DNA from 3 places in the Streptomyces sp. T028 genome. Region 3 is predicted to be linked to each of the others. Evidence: riboswitches for the same ligand, from Rfam matches in the RefSeq annotation. Region 3 holds a riboswitch; each other region holds the start of a gene.
What was found. A riboswitch is a leader RNA that binds a small molecule or an ion and turns the genes downstream of it on or off. The one in region 3 is predicted to bind thiamine pyrophosphate.
Positions count from the first base shown of each region.

Region 1: it holds a riboswitch for thiamine pyrophosphate, as region 3 does, so the genes downstream of both, ACLZN2_RS17615 (thiamine ABC transporter substrate-binding protein) here and thiC (phosphomethylpyrimidine synthase ThiC) in region 3, are expected to answer to the same signal.
Region 2: it holds a riboswitch for thiamine pyrophosphate, as region 3 does, so the genes downstream of both, ACLZN2_RS47910 (hypothetical protein) here and thiC (phosphomethylpyrimidine synthase ThiC) in region 3, are expected to answer to the same signal.

Region 1 is NZ_JBLRVZ010000018.1:1,793-9,508, forward strand. Features, by position in the region: gene ACLZN2_RS17595 (VOC family protein) at 1-365, shown strand, start outside; gene ACLZN2_RS17600 (LAETG motif-containing sortase-dependent surface protein) at 688-1,398, shown strand; gene ACLZN2_RS17605 (ABC transporter ATP-binding protein) at 1,474-2,493, opposite strand; gene ACLZN2_RS17610 (ABC transporter permease) at 2,493-4,166, opposite strand; gene ACLZN2_RS17615 (thiamine ABC transporter substrate-binding protein) at 4,142-5,224, opposite strand; TPP riboswitch at 5,295-5,402, opposite strand; gene rlmN (23S rRNA (adenine(2503)-C(2))-methyltransferase RlmN) at 5,425-6,531, opposite strand; gene ACLZN2_RS17625 (hypothetical protein) at 6,674-7,716, shown strand, end outside.
Region 2 is NZ_JBLRVZ010000075.1:31,211-38,926, forward strand. Features, by position in the region: gene ACLZN2_RS47890 (prenyltransferase) at 1-586, opposite strand, end outside; gene ACLZN2_RS47895 (class I SAM-dependent methyltransferase) at 583-1,329, opposite strand; gene ACLZN2_RS47900 (glycosyltransferase family 4 protein) at 1,323-2,705, opposite strand; gene ACLZN2_RS47905 (TetR family transcriptional regulator) at 2,926-3,561, shown strand; gene ACLZN2_RS47910 (hypothetical protein) at 3,562-4,152, opposite strand; TPP riboswitch at 4,193-4,368, opposite strand; gene ACLZN2_RS47915 (ferredoxin) at 4,459-4,692, opposite strand; gene ACLZN2_RS47920 (aldehyde dehydrogenase) at 4,701-6,158, opposite strand; gene ACLZN2_RS47925 (MBL fold metallo-hydrolase) at 6,271-7,296, shown strand; gene ACLZN2_RS47930 (S8 family serine peptidase) at 7,398-7,716, opposite strand, start outside.
Region 3 is NZ_JBLRVZ010000009.1:192,522-200,237, reverse strand. Features, by position in the region: gene ACLZN2_RS09740 (hypothetical protein) at 48-926, shown strand; gene ACLZN2_RS09735 (VWA domain-containing protein) at 1,035-2,468, opposite strand; gene ACLZN2_RS09730 (LysR family transcriptional regulator) at 2,473-3,465, opposite strand; gene ACLZN2_RS09725 (VOC family protein) at 3,591-3,980, shown strand; gene thiC (phosphomethylpyrimidine synthase ThiC) at 4,055-5,881, opposite strand; TPP riboswitch at 5,874-6,062, opposite strand; gene ACLZN2_RS09715 (YibE/F family protein) at 6,134-7,716, shown strand, end outside.

The sequences.
Region 1 (7,716 bases), on a different contig from region 3:
TCGACGCCTCCAAGAAGTTCTTCACCGAGCTGGGCTACTCGATCAACCCCCAGTTCAGCGACGACAACGCGGCCTCCGTGGTCATCAGCGACACGATCGTCGCGATGCTGCTCACCAAGCCGTTCTACGCGACCTTCACCAAGAAGGAGATCGCGGACGCCACGAAGACCAGCGAGGTCCTGGTCGCGCTGAGCGCCGAGAGCCGCGAGAAGGTGGACGAGCTGGTCGACCGCGCGCTCGCCCTCGGCGGCACGCCCAGCGGCCAGACACAGGACATGGGCTTCATGTACGGCCGTGCGTTCGACGACCTCGACGGCCACACCTGGGAGGTCGTGTGGATGGACCCGTCGGCCATCGAAAGCTGAACCCCCGTCATCACGGCAGTGCCTGGCACGGGCGGGTGCATCCGCAGATACCCGCCCACCCGCCACCCGTTCGACGGTTTGCGGTCGATGGGGCCCCGTATCGCCCTCGTTGACCGGATCGAGCACGCTTCGGACGCGCTGAAACGTCCCGCTACTTAATAAGCGGGCAAAGCCAACCGCTGGGAGCGGTCCCCGCATTGACACTTCTTATGGGACGCTTATAGACCTGTGAGTCTGCTGGGGATGGTGACGCACTCGGCATCACCGGGGGCGCCATCTCCCCCTCCACCCCCCGCAGTTGCGCTACCCCTTAAGGACAAACGTGTCCCTTTCCCGCCGTACCGCCGCCCGTTCGGTGCGTTTCCTCGGTGTCACCGCCGCCTCCGCCGCCCTCGCGCTCAGCGCCGCCGGCAGCGCACTGGCGTGCGAGATAGGTGACTTCTCCGCCGCTGCCGGATGTGACGGCGCGAAGGGCGTCATCACGGTCACCGACAAGGACGCCACGGGTGTGCCCGCCGTCGTCACCGTCTTCCTCGAGAACAACGGCGCCGACCTGCGCCAGGTCGGCGAACAGACGGTGGAGGGCTCCAAGAAGGGCACCACCATCACCTTCGCCGAGACCTGGGAGCCGGGCGCGGAGTACCGGATCCACATCAAGGCCGTCAAGAACAAGAAGGTGCTCGTCGACGCGGACATCGCGGGCAACCTGACCACCCCGGCCGAGGCCTGCACGTCCGGTGACGACACCACGTCCCCGTCCCCCAGCGCCTCCGAGTCGGAGTCCGGGACGCCGTCGGGCACCCCCTCCACGACGCCGCCCGACACGATCTCCCCGAGCCCCTCGGACTCGTCGGACGACAGCACGGTGCCCTCCGCGAGCAACGCCCCCTCGCCCGCGGCCCAGGAGTCCAACCTCGCCGAGACCGGCGCCTCCAACACCGGCCTCATCGCCGGTATCGCCGCCGTACTCGTCGTCATCGGCGGCGGCGCGGTCTTCTTCGGCATGCGCCGTCGCGGCTCCGGCAACCGCTGACACCCGGTGCGGTCCCTCCACCCATGGGACCGCACTCCTCGCCGCGGGCGCGCGCCTCACCCCGGGCGCGGCCCCTCAGTCCAGCACCGCGGTTTCCGCCGCGTCGAAGGTCACCCCGACCGTGTCCCCGGCCTCCGGCGCGTCCCGCAGCGCGCACGCCGCCTCGAGCCGCGGTGCGCCCTCCGGCTGGAGGTGTACGGCGACATGGGTGCCCTTGAAGGTGCGGGCGGCGACCGTGCAGCGCAGGCCCTCGTCGACGGGGACGAGACGGACACCGGCGGGGCGGACGAGCAGCGTGCGCGGCCCCTGCGGGGAGCCGGCGGGCACCGGCACCTTGCCCCAGGGCGTGACCGCGACCTCCCCGGTGACGTTCGCCTCCACCACGTTCTCGAAGCCGAGGAACCGCGCGACGAACGCGTCCCCCGGTCGCTGCCACACCTCAAGAGGCGTACCGGACTGGGCGATCCGCCCGTCCCGCATCACCACGACCCGGTCGGCGAGCGCGAACGCCTCGCCCTGGTCGTGGGTGACCGCGAGGACAGTCGTCCCCAACCGCCCGAACAGCTCCCGCAGTTCGACCACCAGCCGCTCTCGCAGCGAGCGGTCCAGCTGACCGAGCGGCTCGTCGAGCATCAGCAGTCGGGGGCGGGGAGCAAGGGCCCGGGCGAGCGCGACGCGCTGCTGCTCGCCACCGGAGAGCGCGGCGACGGCCCGGCGGGCGGCGCCCGGGAGACCGACGAGGTCGAGCAACTCCCGTACCCGCTCCGCCTGTTCCTTCCTGGACGCGCCGTGCATGCGCAGCCCGAAGGCCACGTTCCCGCCGACGTCCCGCTGCGGGAACAGCTGATGGTCCTGGAACATCAGCCCCAACTCCCGCCGGTGCGCGGGCACCCCAGCCTGGTCGCGCCCGTCGAGCAGCACCCGCCCGGAGTCGAGCGGCTGGAGCCCTGCGACCACCCGCAGCAGTGTCGACTTGCCGCTGCCGCTCGGCCCGAGCACACACACGATCTCCTGCTCGCGGACCTCCAGGTCCACGGCGTCGAGCACCGCCCGCCCGCCGAACCGCACGGTGGCGCCCTCAAGGCCCAGCAGCATCAGAACTCCCCCGTCCGGTCGGTGCGCAGCCGCTCCAGCACCAGCAGGGCCACCGCGCACACCAGCATCAGAATCGTCGACAGGGCCATCGCCTGCCCGTAGTTGAGCTCACCGGCCCGCCCCAGCAGCCGCGCCACCGCCACCGGCAGCGTCGGATTGTCGGGCCGCGCGATGAACACGGTCGCCCCGAACTCCCCCAGTGACACCGCGAAGGCGAACCCGGACGCGACCAGCAGCGCCCGCCGCACCATCGGCAGGTCCACCTCCCGCCACACCCGCCAGGGCGACGCCCCCAGCACCGCCGCCGCCTCCCGCAGCCGCTGGTCCACCGCCCGCAGCACGGGCAGCATGGTCCGTACGACGAAGGGCACCCCGACCAGCGCCTGGGCGAGCGGAACGAGGATCCAGCTGGCGCGCAGATCCAGCGGAGGCTCGTCCAGCGTGATCAGGAACCCGAAGCCGACCGTCACCGCCGACACGCCCAGCGGCAGCATCAGCAGCGCGTCGAAGCCCCGCACCAGCCGGCCGGCGTCGCGACGGGTGAGCGCCGCGGCGGCCAGCCCGCCGATCACCACCGCGATGGCGGTCGCGGCGACGGCGTACTCCAGCGAGTTGCCGATCGCCTCGATCGGCGGCACCAGGAAGACATTGCCGTCCTCACTGGTCAGCGCCCGGTAGTAGGCGAAGTCCGGGGCGTCGAAGGACCGCTGCACCAGTACGGCCAGCGGCAGCACCAGCAGCAGCGCGATGCTCGCGAGCACCCCGCCCAGCAGCGCCCACTGCCCGGCCCCGCGCGGCCGCCGGGCGGTGAGGTCCGCGTCCACCAGCCGCAGCGCGGTCTCCCGCCGCCGTACCGTCCAGGCGTGTACGGCGAGGATCGCGCCCACCGCCACGAACTGCACGATCGTCAGGACGGCGGCCGTGGACAGGTCGAAGATCTCCGAGGTCTGCCGGTAGATCTCCACCTCGAGGGTGGAGAAGGTGGGCCCGCCGAGGATCTGCACCACACCGAAGGAGGTGAAGGTGAAGAGGAAGACCATCAGCGCGGCGGCGGCCACGGACGGCCCGAGCGCGGGCAGGGTCACCGTGCGCCAGGCCCTCAGCCGGGACGCGCCCAGCATCCGCGCCGCCTCCTCCTGCCGGGGGTCGAGTTGCGCCCACAGCCCGCCGACGGTCCGTACGACGACGGCGTAGTTGAAGAAGACGTGCGCGAGCAGGATCGCCCACACGGTCGTGTCCAGCCGTACGCCCCACAGCTCGTCCAGCAGACCGCCGCGCCCGACGAGCGCGAGGAACGCGCTGCCGACGACCACCGTCGGCAGCACGAACGGCACCGTCACCACGGCCCGCAGCACCTGCCTGCCCGGGAAGTCCAGCCGCGCGAAGACGTACGCGCCCGGCAGCGCCACCAGCAGGGTGAGCGCGGTGGAGGCGAACGCCTGCCAGGTGGTGAACCACAGGACATGCCGGATGTCGGACTGGCCCAGTACGTCGGCCAGCCGCCCGAACCGCCACACCCCGTCGACCTTCAGCCCACGGGCGACGATCGCGGCGACGGGGTAGGCGAAGAAGAGGCCGAAGAACGCGACGGGCAGGGCCATCAGCCCGAGCCGCGCCGCGCTCCCGGAAGGCCTTCCGGCCGCCTTGGTCACTTCAGTACGAGCGAGGTCCACGACTTGACCCACTGGTCGCGGTTCTCGGCGATCTTCGCCGGGTCCATGGTGTGGGGGTCCTTGGCGGCGGGCCCGTACTCCGTGAACTCCGCGGGCACGCTCGCGCCCTCGACCACCGGGTAGACGAACATGTTGAGCGGCATGTCCTCCTGGAACTCCTTCGAGATCAGGAAGTCGATGAGCGCCTTGCCGCCCGCGCTGTTCCTGGCGTTGCTCAGCAGCCCGGCGAACTCGATCTGCCGGAAGCAGGTCCCGGTCGCGACCCCGGTCGGGGCGGTGCTGGGCTTGGGATCGCCGTAGATCACCTCGGCGGGCGGGGAGGAGGCGTACGACACGACCAGCGGCCGGTCCGCTCCGGCCTTCTTGCCGCCGGCGGAGCCGGAGAACTCCTCGTTGTAGGCCTGCTCCCAGCCGTCGACGACCTTCACGCCGTTGGCCTTGAGCTCCTTCCAGTAACCCTCCCAACCGTCATCGCCGTACTGGGCGGCAGTGCCGAGCAGGAAGCCCAGCCCGGGCGAGGAGGTGGAGGCGTTCTCGGTGACGAGGAGGTTCTTGTAGGCGGGCTTGACCAGATCGTCGTACGACGTCGGCGGGGCCAGCTTGTGGTCGGCGAAGTACTCCTTGTCGTAGTTGACGCAGATGTCGCCGTAGTCGATGGGCGTGACCCGGTGCTTGCCGGAGTCCAGTTGGTACGCGCTGCCGACCTGGTCGAGGCCCTTGGCCTCGTACGACTGGAACAGGCCGTTGTCGAGCGCACGCGACAGCAGGGTGTTGTCGACGCCGAAGAAGACGTCGCCCTGTGGGTTGTCCTTGGTCAGGACGGCCTTGTTGACGGCCTGGCCCGCGTCGCCGGTCGTGAGGACCTTGACCTTGTACCCGGACTGCTTCTCGAAGTCGGCGAGCACGCTCTTGGAGGCGGCCCACGAGTCGTGGCTGACGAGGGTGACGGTCTTGGAGCCGCCGTCGGACGCCGAGTCGCCGGACGACTCCGCACCGCATGCGGACAGCGTGACGAGGCCGAGGCCGACCGTCGCCGCCACGAGGGTCTTGATGTGCACTGGATGTCCTCCTGGGGTTGGCCAGGAAGAACGCGGCCCCGCCCGGGGACGCCCGGGCAGGGCACAACAGCTTGAGCGATGACCGAACTTCCTACCCAGAATGACCTGGGCGAGGTTCAGAGGGTCTGCGGCCCGATTGCCGCACTCTCAGCGCTGTGGCGCTCCCCTGTCGGAATATGAAGATGTGACGTGGCCAGATTTTACCGCTCGGTGGCCGCGAGCTGACCACACGCTCCGTCGATCTCCTGGCCACGGGTGTCCCGGATGGTGACGGGCACCCCGTGCGCCGCGATGGCCTCGACGAACGCCTTCTCGTCCTCGGGCCGGGAGGCGGTCCACTTCGAGCCGGGGGTCGGGTTCAGCGGGATGAGGTTGACGTGCACGGGCTTGCCCCGCAGCAGCCGCCCGAGCCGGTCCCCACGCCAGGCCTGGTCGTTGATGTCACGAATCAGCGCGTACTCGATCGACAGCCGCCGTCCGCTCTTCTCGACGTACTCGAACCCGGCGTCGAGCACCTCCCGCACCTTCCACCGCGTGTTCACGGGGACGAGTGTGTCGCGCAGTTCGTCGTCCGGCGCGTGCAGGGAGATCGCGAGCCGGCACTTGAAGCCCTCGTCGGCGAACCGGTGGATGGCGGGGACGAGCCCGACGGTCGAGACGGTGATCCCACGCTGCGAGAGCCCCAGCCCGTCCGGAGCGGGATCCGTGAGCGCCCGAACAGCGGTGACCACCCGCTTGTAGTTGGCGAGCGGCTCCCCCATCCCCATGAAGACGATGTTGGACAGCCGCGCCGGCCCTCCGGGAACCTCTCCGTCCCTGAGCGCCCGCATCCCGTCCACGATCTGGTGCACGATCTCGGCGGTGGACAGATTCCGGTCGAGCCCCGCCTGCCCCGTCGCGCAGAACGGGCAGTTCATCCCGCACCCCGCCTGCGAGCTGATGCACATCGTCACCCGGTCCGGGTACCGCATCAGCACCGACTCGACGAGCGTCCCGTCGAACAGCCGCCACAGCGTCTTGCGGGTGGTGCCCTCGTCGGTCGACAGATGCCGTACGACGGTCATCAGCTCGGGAAGCAGCGCCTCCCGCAGCTTCTCCCGCGCCCCGGCGGGGATGTCGGTCCACTCCGCCGGGTCGTGCGCGTACCGCGCGAAGTAGTGCTGCGAGAGCTGCTTGGCACGGAACGGCTTCTCACCGATCTCCGCGACCGCGTCCTTCCGCTCCGCAGGCGAAAGATCGGCAAGATGCCGCGGCGGCTTCTTGGCTCCGCGCGGCGCGACAAAAGTAAGTTCTCCGGGCTTAGGCATGGCCTCACCAGTGTCGCAGATCGAACCGGGTGCCCCCGGGCCGCGGGCCGGGCCGCTACCGCAGGGCCGCGGTGGTCTTTACGCGAGTGGACGGGATGCGCTGCAATCGCTGCGTGGCCCGCCCGCACGGAGGTTACCGATCATGTCGACCACGGCGACCCCACAGCTGCGCGAACGGCTTGCCACGGACATCTCCCGGATCATGGTTCTCCGGCTGTTCGGCATCCGCGCCGCCGGCTCACGCAGTGTCTGGAACCGAAAAGCGGGGGTCCTGTTCATCTCCGTCAGCTACGCACCGCCCGCCGTCGTCGCCGGGTCACAGCTACGGAATCCCGCTGTCCTTTTCCAGGGCGACTTCTTCCCCTGGCTCATCTACTACTCGACGGTGAATCTCGTCGTCGTCCTCTGCCAGTGGTCAGGCTGCCGCGTACTGCACTACAGCATTCACAGCGTGGACGAAATGCTGACGGCACGAGGGCGACGCCGGTTCCATGAATGGATTGACCGCGGAACAGCGTCCCCACGTCAATTACGGTACATGGCGGGGGGCGCGGCGGTGTCCGTGACGGCCGTGTACGCGCTGTCCAAGGTGCAACTGCTCACCGACCAGAAGCTCCTCATGGCCGCGGCCTTCGCAGCCGTGGCCATGACCGGAGCCGCGGGGGCGAACTGTCTCTACTGGATTCTGCGGGCGGCGAAACTCTCCCGGGTCATCACGGCCACCGGCTGTTTGTCACTGTGGTGGGTCGCCCCGGCCAGCACACCCGGAATGGAGAATCTGGCCCGCTGGTACCGGCTGGTGACCGCCTGGTCCGCAATCGGGCTGACCGTGTCGTTCGCACCGGTCATATACCTTTCCCACCACGCACCCGACAACGAATTGCTGTGGGTGGTCAAGTGGACCTTTGCGGTGACCCTGATGTCCGCGCTGGTCCTCCTCGTCCTGTATTCCCACTGGCGCCTTTCACTGGCGGTCACGGAGCGGCGCATGGCGACACTCCGCCGACTCAACCACGCCATGCCGCAGCGCCCTCCCGTTCGCGCACAAGAACTCGACGACGACGTTCAACGGGTGCACGCGCTCTTCAAGGACGTCAGCAGCGGCCCCGTCGGCATGGTGAACAGCCAGACGCTGGCCTCCATGTTGCTGGCCGTCCTGACCGGCACCGTGCCTGTCGTCGTCAC
Region 2 (7,716 bases), on a different contig from region 3:
CGGCCAGTTCCCAGTCCGGCTGGGCCTCCTCGCGCTGCTCTGCGATCGCCAGCGCGCAGCGCAGCGCCTGATGCACGGAGGAGGACCCGGTGAGCAGCGCGTCGGCGGTGGGGGTGCCGTCGTGGTCGCGCCGCCAGCCGATCTGCCCGCCCGGCTGCTGCAGCCGCAGCACCCACTCGACGGCCGCGTAGACGGCCGGCCACATGCGGTCGAGGAAGGTGTCGTCGCCGGTGGAGAGGTAGTGGTGCCAGACGCCTACGGCTATGTAGGCGACGAAGTTCGACTCGCGCCCGGTGTCGGTGACGTCGTCGTGGGCTCCGTCGGCGTAGGCCGCGTACCAGGAGCCGTCCTCGTTCTGGTGCCGGGCGAGCCACAGGTAGGCCCGCTCGGCGGCCTCGTGCTCACCGGCCGCGTCCAGCGCCATCGCGGCCTCGGTGTGGTCCCACGGGTCGAGGTGATGGCCCCGGAACCACGGGATCGCGCCGTCCTCCCGCTGTACGGCGAGGATGCCGGCGACGGTCGCGGCGGCCTGCTCGGCGGTGAGGACCCCGGGCAGGACGAGGTGTTCTGTCCGGGGGGTGGTCACTGGTCGGCCACCTCGGCACCCACCGGGGGAAGATGCGGCTTGGTGGCGTAGGCGACGAAGCTCTTGCCGACGACCGGGTTCAGCGCCTGCTCGGCGAGCCGGGTGGCCAGCGGCTTCTTCATGATGTCCCAGACCAGCAGCTTGTGGTACGCCCGCACCGGCAGCGCCTTGTCGTTGTCGACGCCGAACGCGCACTTCAGCCACCAGTACGGCGAGTGCAGCGCGTGGGCGTGATGGGTGCCGTACGGCCTCAGTCCCGCCTCGCGGATCTTCCCGAGCAGTTCGTCGGCCTTGTAGATGCGGATGTGGCCGCCCTCGACCTCGTGGTAGGCGTCGGAGAGCGCCCAGCAGACCTTCTCTGGGCCGTAGCGGGGCACGGTGATGGCGATGCGGCCGCCGGGCTTCAGCACCCGGACCATCTCCGCGAGCACGCCCTTGTCGTCGGGGATGTGCTCCATGACCTCGGAGATGATGACGACGTCGAAGGACTCGTCGGGGAAGGGCAGGGCGAGGGCGTCGCCCTCCATGGCCGTCGCGGTGGCGCCCTCGGGAGCCTCGCCGGCCTCCTTCATCGCGGCGAACCACTTGGCGACCTCGCGGATCTCCTCGCCGTTCTGGTCGAGGGCCACGACCTGGGCGCCGCGCCGGTAGCACTCGAAGGCGTGCCGGCCGGCCCCGCAGCCGAGGTCCAGGACTCGGTCGCCCGGGGCGAGCGGGAACCGGGAGAAGTCGACGGTCAGCACGTGGCCCTGCTTTCGCGATCGGATGCTCGGTTTACGACGTCAACATCTTGGGGCACCCCGGTCGCCGGCCGGCGGGCGCCCCCGGCTATGGCCTCGCGGTAGCGGGCGACGGTTCCCTCGGCGGCCCGCGCCCAGGTGAAGTTCGCGAGCACGCGCTCGCGTCCGGCCGCACCGAGCCGGGCGCGCAGGGCGGCGTCGCCGAGGAGCCGGCCGAGGCCGGCCGCGAGCGCGCCCGCGTCGCCCGGGGGTACGGCGAGGCAGGTCTCGCCGTCGCGTCCGGCGACCTCGGGGATGGCGCCGCCGGTGGTGGCGAGGAGCGGGGTCCCGGTGGCCATGGCCTCGGCGGCGGGCAGGCTGAAGCCCTCGTAGAGGGACGGCACGCAGGCGACCTGCGCCGAGCGCACCAGGTCGACGAGTTCGGCGTCGGAGATGCCCTTGACGAACTCGACGGCGCCTTCGAGGCCGTAGCGCTCGATCGTCTGGGCGACGGGCCCCTCGGCGGGACGCTTACCGACGACGACGAGGTGGGCGTCGGGGTGCTCGGTGCGCACCTTCGCCAGCGCCTCGACGAGGAACACCAGGCCCTTCAGGGGCACGTCCGCGCTGGACGTGGTGACGATCCGGCCGGGTACGACGGGCACGGACGGGTCCGGGGAGAACAGATCGGTGTCGGCGCCGATGTGGACGACGTGAATCCGGTCGTCGCGGACGCCGAGGTGGTCGACGATCTCCTGGCGGGAGGTGCCGGAGACGGTGAGCACGGACGGCAGCCGGCGGGCGACGCGCTTCTGCATCCGGGTGAACGCGTACCAGCGGCGCACGGAGTAGCGGCGCTGCCGGCCGTCGGCGGCGTCGAGCTCCAACCGCCGGTCCACGGTGATGGGGTGGTGGATGGTGGTGACGAGCGGTGCACCCACGTCCCCCAACAGGCCGTAGCCGAGGGTCTGGTTGTCGTGCACGACGTCGAACTCGCCGCGCCGGGCGCGCAGATGGCGGCGGGCGCGCAGGGAGAAGGTCAGTGGCTCGGGGAAGCCGCCGGTCCACATGGTCGCGACCTCGAGGGCGTCGATCCAGTCGCGGTACTCGTCGCGCTTCGGGGTGCGGAAGGGGTCCGGGGAACGGTAGAGGTCGAGGCTCGGCAGCTCGGTCAGACTCAGGCCGTCGTACCCCTCGTCGAGCACGGGGTACGGCTGTGAGCCGATGACCTCGACGCGGTGGCCGAGCCGGACCAGCTCGCGCGACAGGTGCCGTACGTAGACGCCCTGGCCGCCGCAGAACGGGTTCCCCTTATAGGTGAGGAGCGCGATGTCGAGCGGTCGCCCGCCGTCAGCGGCGAGGTCACGTCGGGACCCCTCCTGACTGGCCTCAGCGGTCACTCCGGGCCCCCTTCTGCCTGCACTGTCCCGCGAGGTTACGACGAGACGCTAATCTAGAACAAGTTTCAGACTTGATCGTTCGGGAGGCTCCGAATCTACCGGCAGGTAGGGGTGCTGGGAGAAGTGGATCAGGTGATTCACGCCACGACCCGCGCGGCCCGGGCGGCCCTGCCATGCTGTGTGATCACCGAGCCTCACCGACTGTCACGGAACGGTGCCCATGCCTGCGGAAGAGACCACCCAGCGCCCCGCCTCCTCCTCCCTCACGGAGCGGCAGGAGGCCCGCCGCCGGCGCATCCTGCACACGAGCGCGCAGCTGGCCAGCCGGGGCGGTTTCGACGCGGTGCAGATGCGGGAGGTCGCCGAGTCCTCACAGGTCGCCCTCGGCACGCTGTACCGCTACTTCCCCTCCAAGGTGCATCTGCTGGTCGCCACCATGCAGGACCAGCTGGAGCACATGCACGGCACGCTCCGCAAGAAGCCCCCGTCCGGAGACCGCCCGGCGGAGCGGGTCGCGGAGACCCTGATGCGCGCCTTCCGCGCCCTGCAGCGCGAGCCGCATCTGGCCGACGCGATGGTCCGCGCCCTGACCTTCGCCGACCGCAGCGTCTCCCCCGAGGTCGACCAGGTCTCCCGCCAGACGACGGCGATCATCCTCGACGCGATGGGTCTGACCGACCCCACGCCCGAGCAGCTCTCGGCGGTCCGCGTCATCGAGCACACCTGGCACTCGGCCCTGATCACCTGGCTCTCGGGCCGGGCGTCCATCGCCCAGGTCCGCATCGACATCGAGACGGTGTGCCGCCTGATCGACGTGACGGACCCGAAGCGGTCGCCGGACCTCGCGTCGGACTGATCACCGCAGGTCGCGCAACCGGAGGCCGGCCGACCCAGCGGACTCCGCGCACGCCGACCCGCACAGGTCCAGCGAGCCCAGGTCGGCGGTGATCGCCGCGCCGGGCGCGAGAAGCGCCTCGTCGAGCTCGAACTCCACCCGTGTCCCCGCCCCGGCCGGCGGCACGAACCGTTCCGGGTCCCCGAGCGGCCTGCCGACCGCCAACTCCTGGCGGAAGCCGACGCCGTCCCGCCAGACCTCGACCACCGTGCGCGAGCTCACCGCGGAGGCGGCCCAGCCGCACCAGCGGTGGGGGCCGATCAACGAGCCGAAGCCGATGATCGGCACTCCGTCCACGCCCAAGGCGTCGGACGCGTCGTCGAAGACGGAGAAGGCGAGGTCGCCGCGGATCTCCGCCTCGACGCGCAGGGTGTGCGCGGGCGCGACCCGCGTGGCCGGGTGCAGGGACCAGCCCACCACCTGGCCGAACGCCCGCGAGGGGAGTTCCGGGCTGTCCAGGCCGACGCCGAAGTACATGCCCGGCCTGCGGCGCACGGCTTCGCCGCCCTCTACGACACGGATATCGGCCGCGCTGTACCAGTGCTCGGTCACGACCGCACGCTACGGCACCCCACCGCACGACCGCATGCGAAAACCTACGAGACGGGTTCCCTTCGCCGGCATGGTCCGGATCAGGTGTTGGGGGTCGCCTTCCAGCCCGACTGCTGCTTTCCGGCCTCTCAGCCCAACCGTCGACGTCGGCCCCAGCGGATGCCTTCGCGTCTCGCCAAAGTCGGCTACTCCGGTTGGACTCCCTCACTCGCCTCGTAGGCCAATACCAGGATAATACGGACAGAAGTGAATGGAACCCCCTGAGGGCAAGATTTTTCCGCCCCCAGGGGTCGTCTCAAGGGCCGCTCAGTCCTCCGGTGGAAACACCGCCTCCCCGCTCCCCACCAGCGTGATCGCGATCGCCTCCACCGGACAGCTCTCCGCCGCCGCCAGCACCCGCTCGTTCGCGTCCGTGTCCGGGTCGACCGGGTGGGACTGGCGGGCGGTGTCGAGGCGGAAGCCGTCCGGGGCGTGGTGGACGCACTGGGCGGAGCCGATGCACAGGGAGCGGTCGACCTCTACGTGCCAACGGTCACCCATGGCCCCCGTCAGCCTTCCCAGCCCGCGGGCAGATGGATCATCTTGTGCTCGAGGTACTCGCCGTACCCCTCGGGCCCGAACTCGCGCCCCAGCCCGGAGTTCTTGTAGCCGCCGAAGGGTCCGAGCATGTCGAGGCTGAAGGTGTTGACGGAGTACGTCCCCGTGCGGACCTGCTTCGCGACCTTGATGCCGTGCGCCACGTCCGCCGTCCAGACGCTGCCGCTCAGCCCGTAGTCGGAGTCGTTGGCGATCTTCAGCGCCTCGGTCTCGTCGCCGTAGGGCAGGAGGCAGATCACGGGGCCGAAGATCTCCTCGCGGGCGATGCGCATGGAGTTGTCGACGTCGCCGAAGAGCGTCGGCTCCACGTACCAGCCACGCTCCAGCCCCTTCGGCCGGCCCCCGCCGGTGAGGACCTTCGCGCCCTCTTCCTGCCCGATGCGGATGTAGTCGAGGTTGCGGCGCTGCTGCCGCTCGGCGACCAGCGGGCCCACCTGGGTCGCCGGGTCCAGCGGGTCGCCGACGACGAGGGCGCCCGCCGCCGTGGCGAAGGCGTCGGCGAACTCGTCGTAGCGCGAGCGCGGCAGCAGGATGCGGGTCTGGGCCACGCAGGCCTGCCCGTTGTTCATCCAGGCGGCCGGGACGATCCCGGCGACCGCGCTCTGCAGGTCGGCGTCCGGCAGCACGATCGCCGCCGACTTGCCGCCGAGCTCCAGTGTGACGCGCGTGAGGTTGCGCGAGGCCACCTCCATGACCCGCCTGCCCGCCGCGACCGAGCCGGTGAAGGAGACCTTGTCGACACCGGGGTGCCCGACCAGGTACTCGCTGACCTCGCGGTCCGCAGGCAGGATCGACAGCACGCCCTCCGGCAGCCCGGCCTCCCGCGTGATGTCCGCCAGGAGGTACGCGTCCAGCGGCGACTCCGGCGACGGCTTGAGGATCACCGAGCAGCCCGTGAGCAGCGCGGGCGCGAGCTTGGCGGCGGCGACGAACTGGGGGACGTTCCAGGGGACGACGGCCGCGACGACCCCGACCGGCTCACGCCGTACGAGGATCTTGCCGAGCACGCCGTCGCGGCGCTCCTCGTAGGTGAAGTCCCGGGCGACGGTGATCGCCGCGTCCCACACCATCATCGCGCCGAGGGCCTGCGCGAGGACGCTCCAGGAGTACGGGGAGCCGTTCTCGGAGGAGATCACCCGGGCGATCTCCTCGTGGCGCATCGCGATCCCGTCCTTGATACGGGTGACGACCGCGATCCGCTCGTCGAGGGTCATCCGCGGCCAGGGCCCCTCGTCGAACGCCCGCCGGGCGACCGCGACGGCCCGGTCCACATCGGCCGCCGAGGCGTGCGGCACCCGCCCGATGACCTCCTCGGTGTGCGGCGAGACCACCTCGAGGACGGCATCGCCCAGGGGGTCCGTCAACTCTCCGCCGATGAACAGCTTTCCGTGTTCCACGAGCTCAGCCATGGCCACTGCCTTCGTCCGCATCATTTCTGACGGTGTTTCAGAAACTGATACCAGTTCTAGTTATAGTGGGCAATGGCCATGGATCGGCCGACGGCCGGGGGACGGAGGGCAGATGACGGCGACGTTCGATCATGGTGGGGGTGTGCGGTCCCTGCGGGTGCCCATCCCGGACAACCCCCTGGGGTTCACGCTGGTGTACGTCGTGGACACCGACCGGGGGCCGGTGCTGATCGACACGGGGTGGGACGACCCGGAGTCGATGGACGCGCTCGTCGCCGGGCTCGCGGCCTGCGGTACGGCGGTGGCGGAGGTGCACGGGGTGGTCATCACGCACCACCACCCGGACCACCACGGCCTCTCCGGCAAGGTCCGGGAGATCTCAGGGGCGTGGGTCGCGATGCACGCGGCGGACGCGTCGATCGTGCGCCGGGCGCGCGAGACCCGCGCCGAGCGCTGGTACACGTACATGGCCGACAAGCTGGCCGCGGCCGGCGCCCCCGAGGAGCACATCGCCCCGCTGCGGACGTCCCGGCGCCGTAGGCTCCCCGGCCTCTCCCCCGCCCTGCCCGACCGGGAGATCGTCCCCGGCGAGTTCCTCGAACTGCCCGGCCGTAGGCTGCGGGCGATCTGGACGCCGGGCCACACCCCCGGCCATGTCTGCCTCCACCTGGAGGAGGAGCACCCGGCGGGCCTCCCCGGACACGGCCGCCTGTTCTCCGGGGACCATCTCCTCCCGGAGATCAGCCCCCACATCGGCCTCTACGAGGACCCCGACGACACCACCGTCACCGACCCCCTCGGCGACTACCTCGACTCCCTCGAACGCGTCGGCCGCCTCGCCCCCGCCGAGATCCTCCCCGCCCACCAGCACCCCTTCACCGACGCCCCGTCCCGGGTACGGGAGCTGCTCACCCACCACGAGACCCGCCTCAGCGATCTCCTCACCCTCCTCGCCACCCCCCTCACCCCCTGGCAGCTGGCCGAACGCATGGAGTGGAACCGCCCCTGGGACCAGATCCCCTACGGGTCACGCACCATCGCCGTCTCGGAGGCGGAGGCGCATCTGCGGCGCCTGGTCAAGCAGGGGCGGGCGGAGGCGGTGACGGGGAGCGATCCGGTGACGTACGTGGCATGCTAGGGCCTGTCGGCCTAGGGGCAACTCCGCACGGCGTGTCCGGGAAACGGGTCCCGTGGGTCCCGGACACGCCGTGGTGCCCTCGCCCTGTTGGACGGTGAGGGCTACTGGACCGTGAGGTAGGCCCGCTCCACGGTCTGGACCAGGGTGTTGCCGTCACGGTCGGTCAGCTCGGCCCGCAGCGAGACGGTGCCCGGCTCGGCCGGGTGCTTGAGCGACAGCCGGTCGCCGGCCACCACCTTCGCCGCGGTCCAGGTCCTGCCCTCGTCGTACGACACCTGGAACTTCAGCTTCTTGACGGTCCGTCGGCCGGCCGCGCCCTCCACGGTGAACGGCACGTCGAACCGCTCGCCCGCCTTCGCCGTGCTGGCCTGCGACAGCTCGGGAGAGAAACGGACCACGGACAGCGGCAGCCTGGTCCAG
Region 3 (7,716 bases):
GACGGCTCGTTGGCATGCGAGCCCCAAGCCCTACGGAGCATCGGGGGATGCACATGAACAGCGTTCCGCAGCACCTGCACAGTGAGGACCGCCAGGAGTACGAGCGGGTCCTCGACGAGGCGCTGCGCTCCGCACCACACCACCCGGAGCTGGCCGCTGTGGGCCAGCGGCTCAATCCCGAACAGCTGCGCACCATGGCGCTCAACGCCTCCGCGCTCATCACGGCGGCCGCGGCGACCGAGTACCAGCACTACATAAAGGTCCGCGAGGAACTGCGCCACCCGGCGCCGTCCACCCCGTCGTCCCCGCGTGAGTCCGGTTCGGGGGAGCCGGGCTCGGGCGCGATGGGGCTCGCCACCTCCATGGGGGACGCCGCGCAGGCCGCCGAGGCCGCCGGGGCTGGCGCCGTGGCCGTCGCCGCCGTGCTCACCCCCGTCCTCGCCGGCACCGCTGCGGTGATCTTCCTGCTGGTCGGCTACCTCCTCATGGCGGTCGACTCCGATCGGACGGCCGCCCACGCCATGCTCAACGTCGGATGGACGTTCGGAGCGATCGCCGCCCTGGCGATCCTCGTCGCCACCGTCGGGCTGCTGCTCACCGCCCTGCGCAACCGTCCCTCCCTGGAGGCGGGAGCGTACGGCGAACTGAGCGACGAGGTCGACCGGGCGAGGGAAGCCTGGCGGGAGGCTCTGCTGGAGCGGGGCATCCTGCCGTTCCTGCAGAAGGCCCTCGCCAACCAGAGCACGAGCGCCCTGTCCCCCGAACCAGCCCCGCCCGCCCCCACCGGCCGCCTGCCGAAGATCGGGTACGACCGTCCGGGCTTCACCAGCCCCGACGACGGCCCCGCGGCCGGCCCCCGCCCGAGCTTCACCAGCCCGGACTACACGAGCCCGGACTTCGGCGGCCCGGAACACCAGCCGGAATAGCCGCTCGGCTTGCGCCCCCGCATACCTGGGGTCGGGGAGCGCAAGCCGATCGGTGGGGGTGGTTGTTCGGCGATGTGATGGTCGTACGACGTGATGCTCGCGCGCGGCTCAGAGAATGCCGGCGTGTCCGGCCGCGGTGATCCACGACGGGAACTCCGACAGCAGCCGGTCGTAGAGTTCCTGATCCGGTACGGAGCTGATGTCGTCCACTGCGAAGAAGCCGACGTTGTCCACACGCCGGCCGGGGAGGGTGTCGAACCGCTCCAGGACGCCGTAGTGGGACCGGCCGAGCCCCACGAACTGCCAGAAGACCGGCTCCTCCACCGCAGCGCGCAGCTCCTGTTCGATCGCCGCGTCCCGGTAGACCCCGCCGTCGGAGAAGAACAGCACGAGCGTGGGCAGGCTCGTGGGATTCTCCCGTACATAAGCCCTGACCTCGGCGATCGCCTTCTGCTCCTCGTTCTGGATGCCGACCGCCCGCATGTCCACCTGACCGGCCTCCAACCCCTTGCGGGGCTTCTTGCCCCGGCGGAACAGGCTGATCTCGCCCACCCGGACATGCAGCCGCAGCCACTCGGGGAGTTCGGCCAGACGGAGATCGGGGAGCCGGGCGGGGTTGCTGGCGAACGTCCAGGCCTGCATCTCGCCGTCGTCGTCGAGCTGCGCCGCCACCGCGGCCATCCGCTCCACGACGTCCGCCACCACACCGCGCGAGTACAGGAACGCCATGGAACCGGAGGCGTCCAGCACGAGCACGACCCGCGCGCGGACGCCCGCGGCCCCCCGCTTGCTCAGACTGACGGCGACCTGCTCCTTGCGCAGAGAGAGCCGCTTGCGCATGTCGACGGGGAGCCGCTCCTCCCCCTTGATCAGGCGGGGGCCGGGAGGTGGCGCAGCTGAAGTGGGCTGAGGGGGAGACTGCGGCGGCGACGGGGCTGTGGCCGGCATTGGCGTCGGCGACGCGGTGGCCGACGAAGGCGGCGGCGACGTGGCGCCCGCGTCGGCCGGTTCCTCGTCGACCGTGATCCCGAAGTCGGTGGCCAGTCCCGCGAGCCCGGAGGCGTACCCCTGGCCGACCGCGCGGAACTTCCAGCGCCCTTCTCGCAGATACAGCTCGCCGCAGATGAACGCCGTCTCGGTCTCGGCCCGCATCTCGAAGCGCGCCAGTTCGGACCGCCCGTCCGGGCCGAGCAGCCGTAGCGTCAGCCCGGCCACCTGCCCGAAGGTGCCGCCGTCGGCCGACGCACCGAGCACGACCCGTGTGACGGCGCTCTCCAGCGCGCCGAGGTCCACCTGGACCGTGTCGGTCATGACCCCGCCGGCCCGCTGCTTGCCGAGGTGGGTGACGGCGCCGGAGGCATGGCGCGGCTGGTTGTAGAAGACGAAGTCACCGTCGTCACGCACCCGCCCGGCGGAGGTCAGCAGCAGTGCCGAGGCGTCGACGTCCGGCCTTCCGGGCCCCTCGGACCAGCTGAGCTCCGCCCTTACGGCGGGAGAGTCGACCGGCAGGTTCGCGCCCTTGCTCATGGATCCCGCGTTCATGGACTCAGTCAAGCACCGACACCCCTGATTCCGAGCCGTGCGCGCCGAGGCGTTCGGTGACCCCGGGACGTTCGGTGGCACCGGGACGCTCGGTTGTGCCGAGGCGGATCGGCGCCCTCTCCGCGACGTCCGCGGCGGCCCGTACGAACTCGCGAACGCGCTGCGTGGTGTTTCCCTCCCGCCAGACCGGTCCCCGTTCGATCAGTGGTGTGTCGTACATGTGCACGTACGACACGTCCGGCCGGGGGTAGTAGCGCCGGGCGTGTTCTCCGACCGGGAGGACGCCTCTGCCCATCGCGACCAGCGTGAGCATCTCGGAGAAGGACCCTCCGGACGGCCCCTTCGGCACGGGTCTGCCCGACGGGGTGCGGTCGGGGGTGCGGTCCCGTTTGAACCCCGCCGACGTCACCTCCGGGTACTGCACCACGGGGTGGTCCGCCAGCACCTCGACGGAGACCGACTCCTCGCCGGCGAGCGGATGCCCGGCGGCGACCGCGAGCATCCGCCGCTCGGTCAGCATGACGGGCCCACGGGCCATCCCGTCGAAGGGGTACGAGGCGATGAGCACGTCGATCGAGCCGTCGAGGAGGCTCGCACGGGAGTTGGACAACTGGACCTCCCGTATCTCGACCCGGCACTCGGGATGCTGCTCGCCGAAGAGGGCGACCGCTTTCAGGAGCGCGGGTGCCGTCACCTCGCCGAGGAAGGCGACCCGCAGTTCTCCCGTGACACCGCGACTGGCGTCGGCGGCCCGGCGCAGCGCCTCTCGCATCCCGGCGACCAGGGGGCCGAGCTCATCGGCCAGCTGCCGTCCGACGGGTGTGAGGCGCACGGTTCTGCTGGTCCGCTCGAACAGCGTGCCCCCGATCCGCCGCTCCAGCTTCTTGATCACCTGGCTGACCCGTCCCGTCGTGACCCGCAGACGCTCGGCGGTACGGCCGAAGTGCAGCTCCTCGGCCAGCGTCAGAAAGGCCTCGAGTTCGACCCGTTCCAGCATGGTCCCCCGTTTCGTTCAGTCACACTCAACGATCGTATGCAGATCCCGTCTTGATGGCGTATCCCCGTCGGCGGATCGTGAGAGGCGTCCACCGCAGCCCACACCCGACAGCCAAGGAAGCTCCCATGACCTCTCTGCGCGTGAAGGCCTTCGACCACCTGGTCCTCAACGTCGGCGACGTCGAGCGGGCCCTGGACTTCTACGCCGGACGCCTCGGCCTGGAACCGGTCCGTGTCGCCGCATGGCGGGCCGGCGAGGTCCCGTTCCCGTCGGTACGGATCACCCCCGACACCATCGTCGACCTGGTCGCCCGACCACGCGGCGAATCGAACGTCGACCACATATGTCTCACCGTCGACCCCCTGGACTGGGACGAGTTCATCTCGTCGGGATCCTTCACGGTCCTCGAAGGCCCGGTCCAGCGCTTCGGCGCACGCGGCACCGCCACCTCGGTCTACGTCGCGGACCCGGACGGCAACACCGTGGAGCTCCGCTGGTATCCGCAGGACCGATGAACGACGCCCCGCCCGGCGGAGCAGGACGGCCCGCGACTCTCCATGAGGCGCGAGCCGCCCGGTGGGGCTGCGAACTAATCCGCCAGTGGCAGGTACACCCGGTTCCCGCTCGCCGCGAACTCCTTCGATTTCTGGAGCATCCCCTCGGCGATGTCCTCAGGTGACACGCCCTCAGCCACCGCACCACCGAACCGCTCCGTGATGGTTTGGCTGATCTTCATCGAGCAGAACTTCGGCCCGCACATCGAGCAGAAGTGAGCCGTCTTGGCCGGTTCGGCGGGCAGGGTCTCGTCGTGGAACTCGCGTGCCGTGTCCGGGTCGAGGGCCAGGTTGAACTGGTCCTCCCAGCGGAACTCGAAGCGGGCGTCGGACAGTGCGTCGTCCCACTCCTGCGCACCGGGATGCCCCTTGGCGAGGTCGGCCGCGTGGGCTGCGATCTTGTAGGTGATGACACCGGTCTTGACGTCGTCGCGGTTGGGCAGGCCCAGGTGTTCCTTGGGCGTGACGTAGCAGAGCATGGCCGTGCCCCACCAGGCGATCATCGCGGCACCGATACCGGAGGTGATGTGGTCGTACGCCGGGGCGACGTCCGTCGTCAGCGGGCCGAGCGTATAGAACGGAGCTTCATCACAGATCTCCTGCTGAAGGTCGATGTTCTCCTTGATCTTGTGCATCGGGACATGGCCCGGGCCCTCGATCATCGTCTGTACGTGGAAACGCCTGGCGATCGTGTTGAGTTCCCCGAGCGTGCGCAACTCCGCGAACTGCGCCTCGTCGTTGGCGTCCGCGATCGAGCCCGGCCTGAGGCCGTCGCCCAGCGAGTACGTGACGTCGTAGGCGGCGAGGATCTCGCAGAGTTCCTCGAAGTTCTCGTACAGGAACGATTCCCTGTGGTGCGCCAGGCACCAGGCCGCCATGATCGAGCCGCCGCGCGAGACGATCCCGGTCTTGCGGTTGGCGGTGAGCGGGACGTACGCGAGGCGCACGCCCGCGTGGACCGTCATGTAGTCCACGCCCTGCTCGGCCTGTTCGATGACGGTGTCCTTGTAGATCTCCCAGGTCAGTTCCTCGGCCCTGCCGTCGACCTTCTCCAGCGCCTGGTACAGCGGCACCGTGCCGATGGGGACGGGGGAGTTGCGCAGCACCCACTCGCGGGTGGTGTGGATGTTGCGGCCGGTGGACAGGTCCATGACCGTGTCGGCGCCCCAGCGGGTCGCCCAGGTCATCTTCTCCACCTCCTCCTCGATGGAGGACGTCACCGCCGAGTTGCCGATGTTGGCGTTGACCTTCACCAGGAACCTCTTGCCGATGATCATCGGCTCGATCTCCGGGTGGTTGACGTTGGCCGGCAGCACCGCGCGACCCGCCGCGATCTCCTCACGCACCACCTCGGGAGAAACGTTCTCCCTGATGGCCACGAACTCCATTTCGGGCGTGATCTCCCCCCGGCGCGCATACGCGAGCTGGGTGACGGCCTTGCCGTCCCGGCTGCGCCTCGGCAGCCGAGGCCGCCCGGGGAACACCGCGTCGAGATTACGCAGTCCGCCGCGCGGCGAGGTGTGCTTAATGCCGTCGTCCTCGGGACGGACCGGACGACCGGCGTACTCCTCCGTGTCACCACGGGCGATGATCCAGTTCTCGCGCAGCGGCGCCAGGCCCCTGCGTACGTCGGTGTCGACGAGCGGATCGGTGTACGCGCCGGAGGTGTCGTACAGCGTGACGGACTGCCCGTTGGTGAGGTGCACCTGACGGACCGGCACACGCAGGTCGGGGCGAGCGCCCTCGATGTACCCCTTGTGCCAGCCGATGGACTTCCCGGTCTTCTCGCTGGTCTCGTCGGCCGTGTCTCCGTCGGCCGCGTACTGCGTGAAGGCAGGCGTGCGTGCGTCCTTGTTGGTCATGAGACCTACTCCCTACGCCGGCATTACCCGGTAACAGGTTCGGCGGTCGACGCAGCGGCTACCGTCTGTCGACGTTTCATGTGAAACATCACTCGCTGTGGTGACGTTCCACGTGAAACATCGCGAAGACGGAGGTCAGCGCCCTCTCAGCCCGGTGCTCCGAGCTCCCGCGTGTGCAAAGGTGGCTCCACGCTAGCGTCATGTGTGGCGCGGTGAACAGTGGGCCTCTGCCGTTCTTGCGATGATCGGGCGGTGACCACGACACACCAGTCCCCGTATCCGCCCGGCGAGCCCCCTCGCAGGCCGGGCGCCACTGGCGGCCCTGCCAACGGTCCCGCCGGTGGCCTCGGAAACCGTCCTGGAAGCAGCTCCGGGGGCGGCTTCGGACGCGGCCCGGGAAGCGGTCCGGGCGGCGACTTCAGAAGCGGTCCGGGGCGCGAGGACGGCCGTGCCTTCAGCAGCGGCTTCGACCGCGGTCACGATGTCGGGCACGGCCATGGGCCGGGGCAGGGGTCACCTCCAGGTCCCGGCGACGGCCCCAACTCCGGGCATCAGCACGGCCATGGCGGCGGTCACACCGGCGGACACGGCACCGGTTCCGGGGGCGGGCACGGCCACGGGCACGGGCAGTCGCACGGGCACAGCCACAGCCACGGTCCGGCCGCGCCCGTCTCCAAGCATCTCCGCAAGGTCATCGGAGCCATCCTCATCCCGTTCGCAGCCGCGGTGCTCGTCGGGCTCGTGGTGCTGTGGCCCGGCGGTGCCCCACCGCACGAGCGCACCGGGGTCGGCTTCGACCGGCAGACGCAGCACGCCACGGTCACCAAGGTCGTCAGCGTGAGCTGCCAGTCGGTGAACTCCTCCGGTGGCACCCCGACCGGTGACACCTCCACCGCCGAGGGCTCCTCCGCCGTACAGCAGGCGAACGGCACCTGCAAGAAGGCCACGATCCGCGTGGACACCGGCGACGACAAGGGCCGTACGTTCACCGAGATCGTCCAGCCGGACCAGTCACGACAGTTGGAGCAGGGCGAGAAGGTCGTGGTGGCCTACGAGCCCTCCGCACCGAAGGACCTGCAGTACTCGGTCACCGATGTGAACCGCCGTATCCCGATGACGGTGCTGGCCGTCATCTTCGCGGTCGCCGTCGTGGTCGTGGGGCGGCTGCGCGGTGTCATGGCGCTGGTGGCGCTCGCCGCGAGCTTCCTGATCCTGAACTTCTTCATCCTGCCCGCGATCCTGCAGGGCTCGAACCCACTGCTCGTGGCCGTGGTGGGGTCCAGCGCCATCATGCTGATCGCCCTGTATCTGTGCCACGGCCTGTCGGCCCGAACATCCGTCGCCGTGCTCGGCACGCTCATCTCGCTGATGCTGATCGGCCTGCTCGGCTCCTGGTTCGTCGACTGGGCCGCGCTCACCGGCAACACGGACGACAACACCGGTCTGATCCACGGTCTGTACCCGTCGATCGACATGAGCGGTCTGCTGCTGGCCGGGATCATCATCGGCTCGCTCGGTGTCCTCGACGACGTCACGGTCACCCAGACGTCGGCGGTCTGGGAGCTGCACGAGGCCAACCCGGCGATGGGCCGGCGCGGGCTGTACCGGGCCGGCATCCGGATCGGCCGCGACCACATCGCGTCCGTGGTGAACACGCTCGTCCTGGCCTACGCCGGTGCCGCCCTGCCGCTGCTGCTGCTTTTCTCGATCGCGCAGAGCAGCGTCGGCACGGTCGCCAACAGCGAGCTGGTCGCCGAGGAGATCGTGCGCACCCTCGTGGGCTCGATCGGGCTGGTGGCGTCGGTGCCGGTCACCACGGCCCTCGCGGCCCTCGT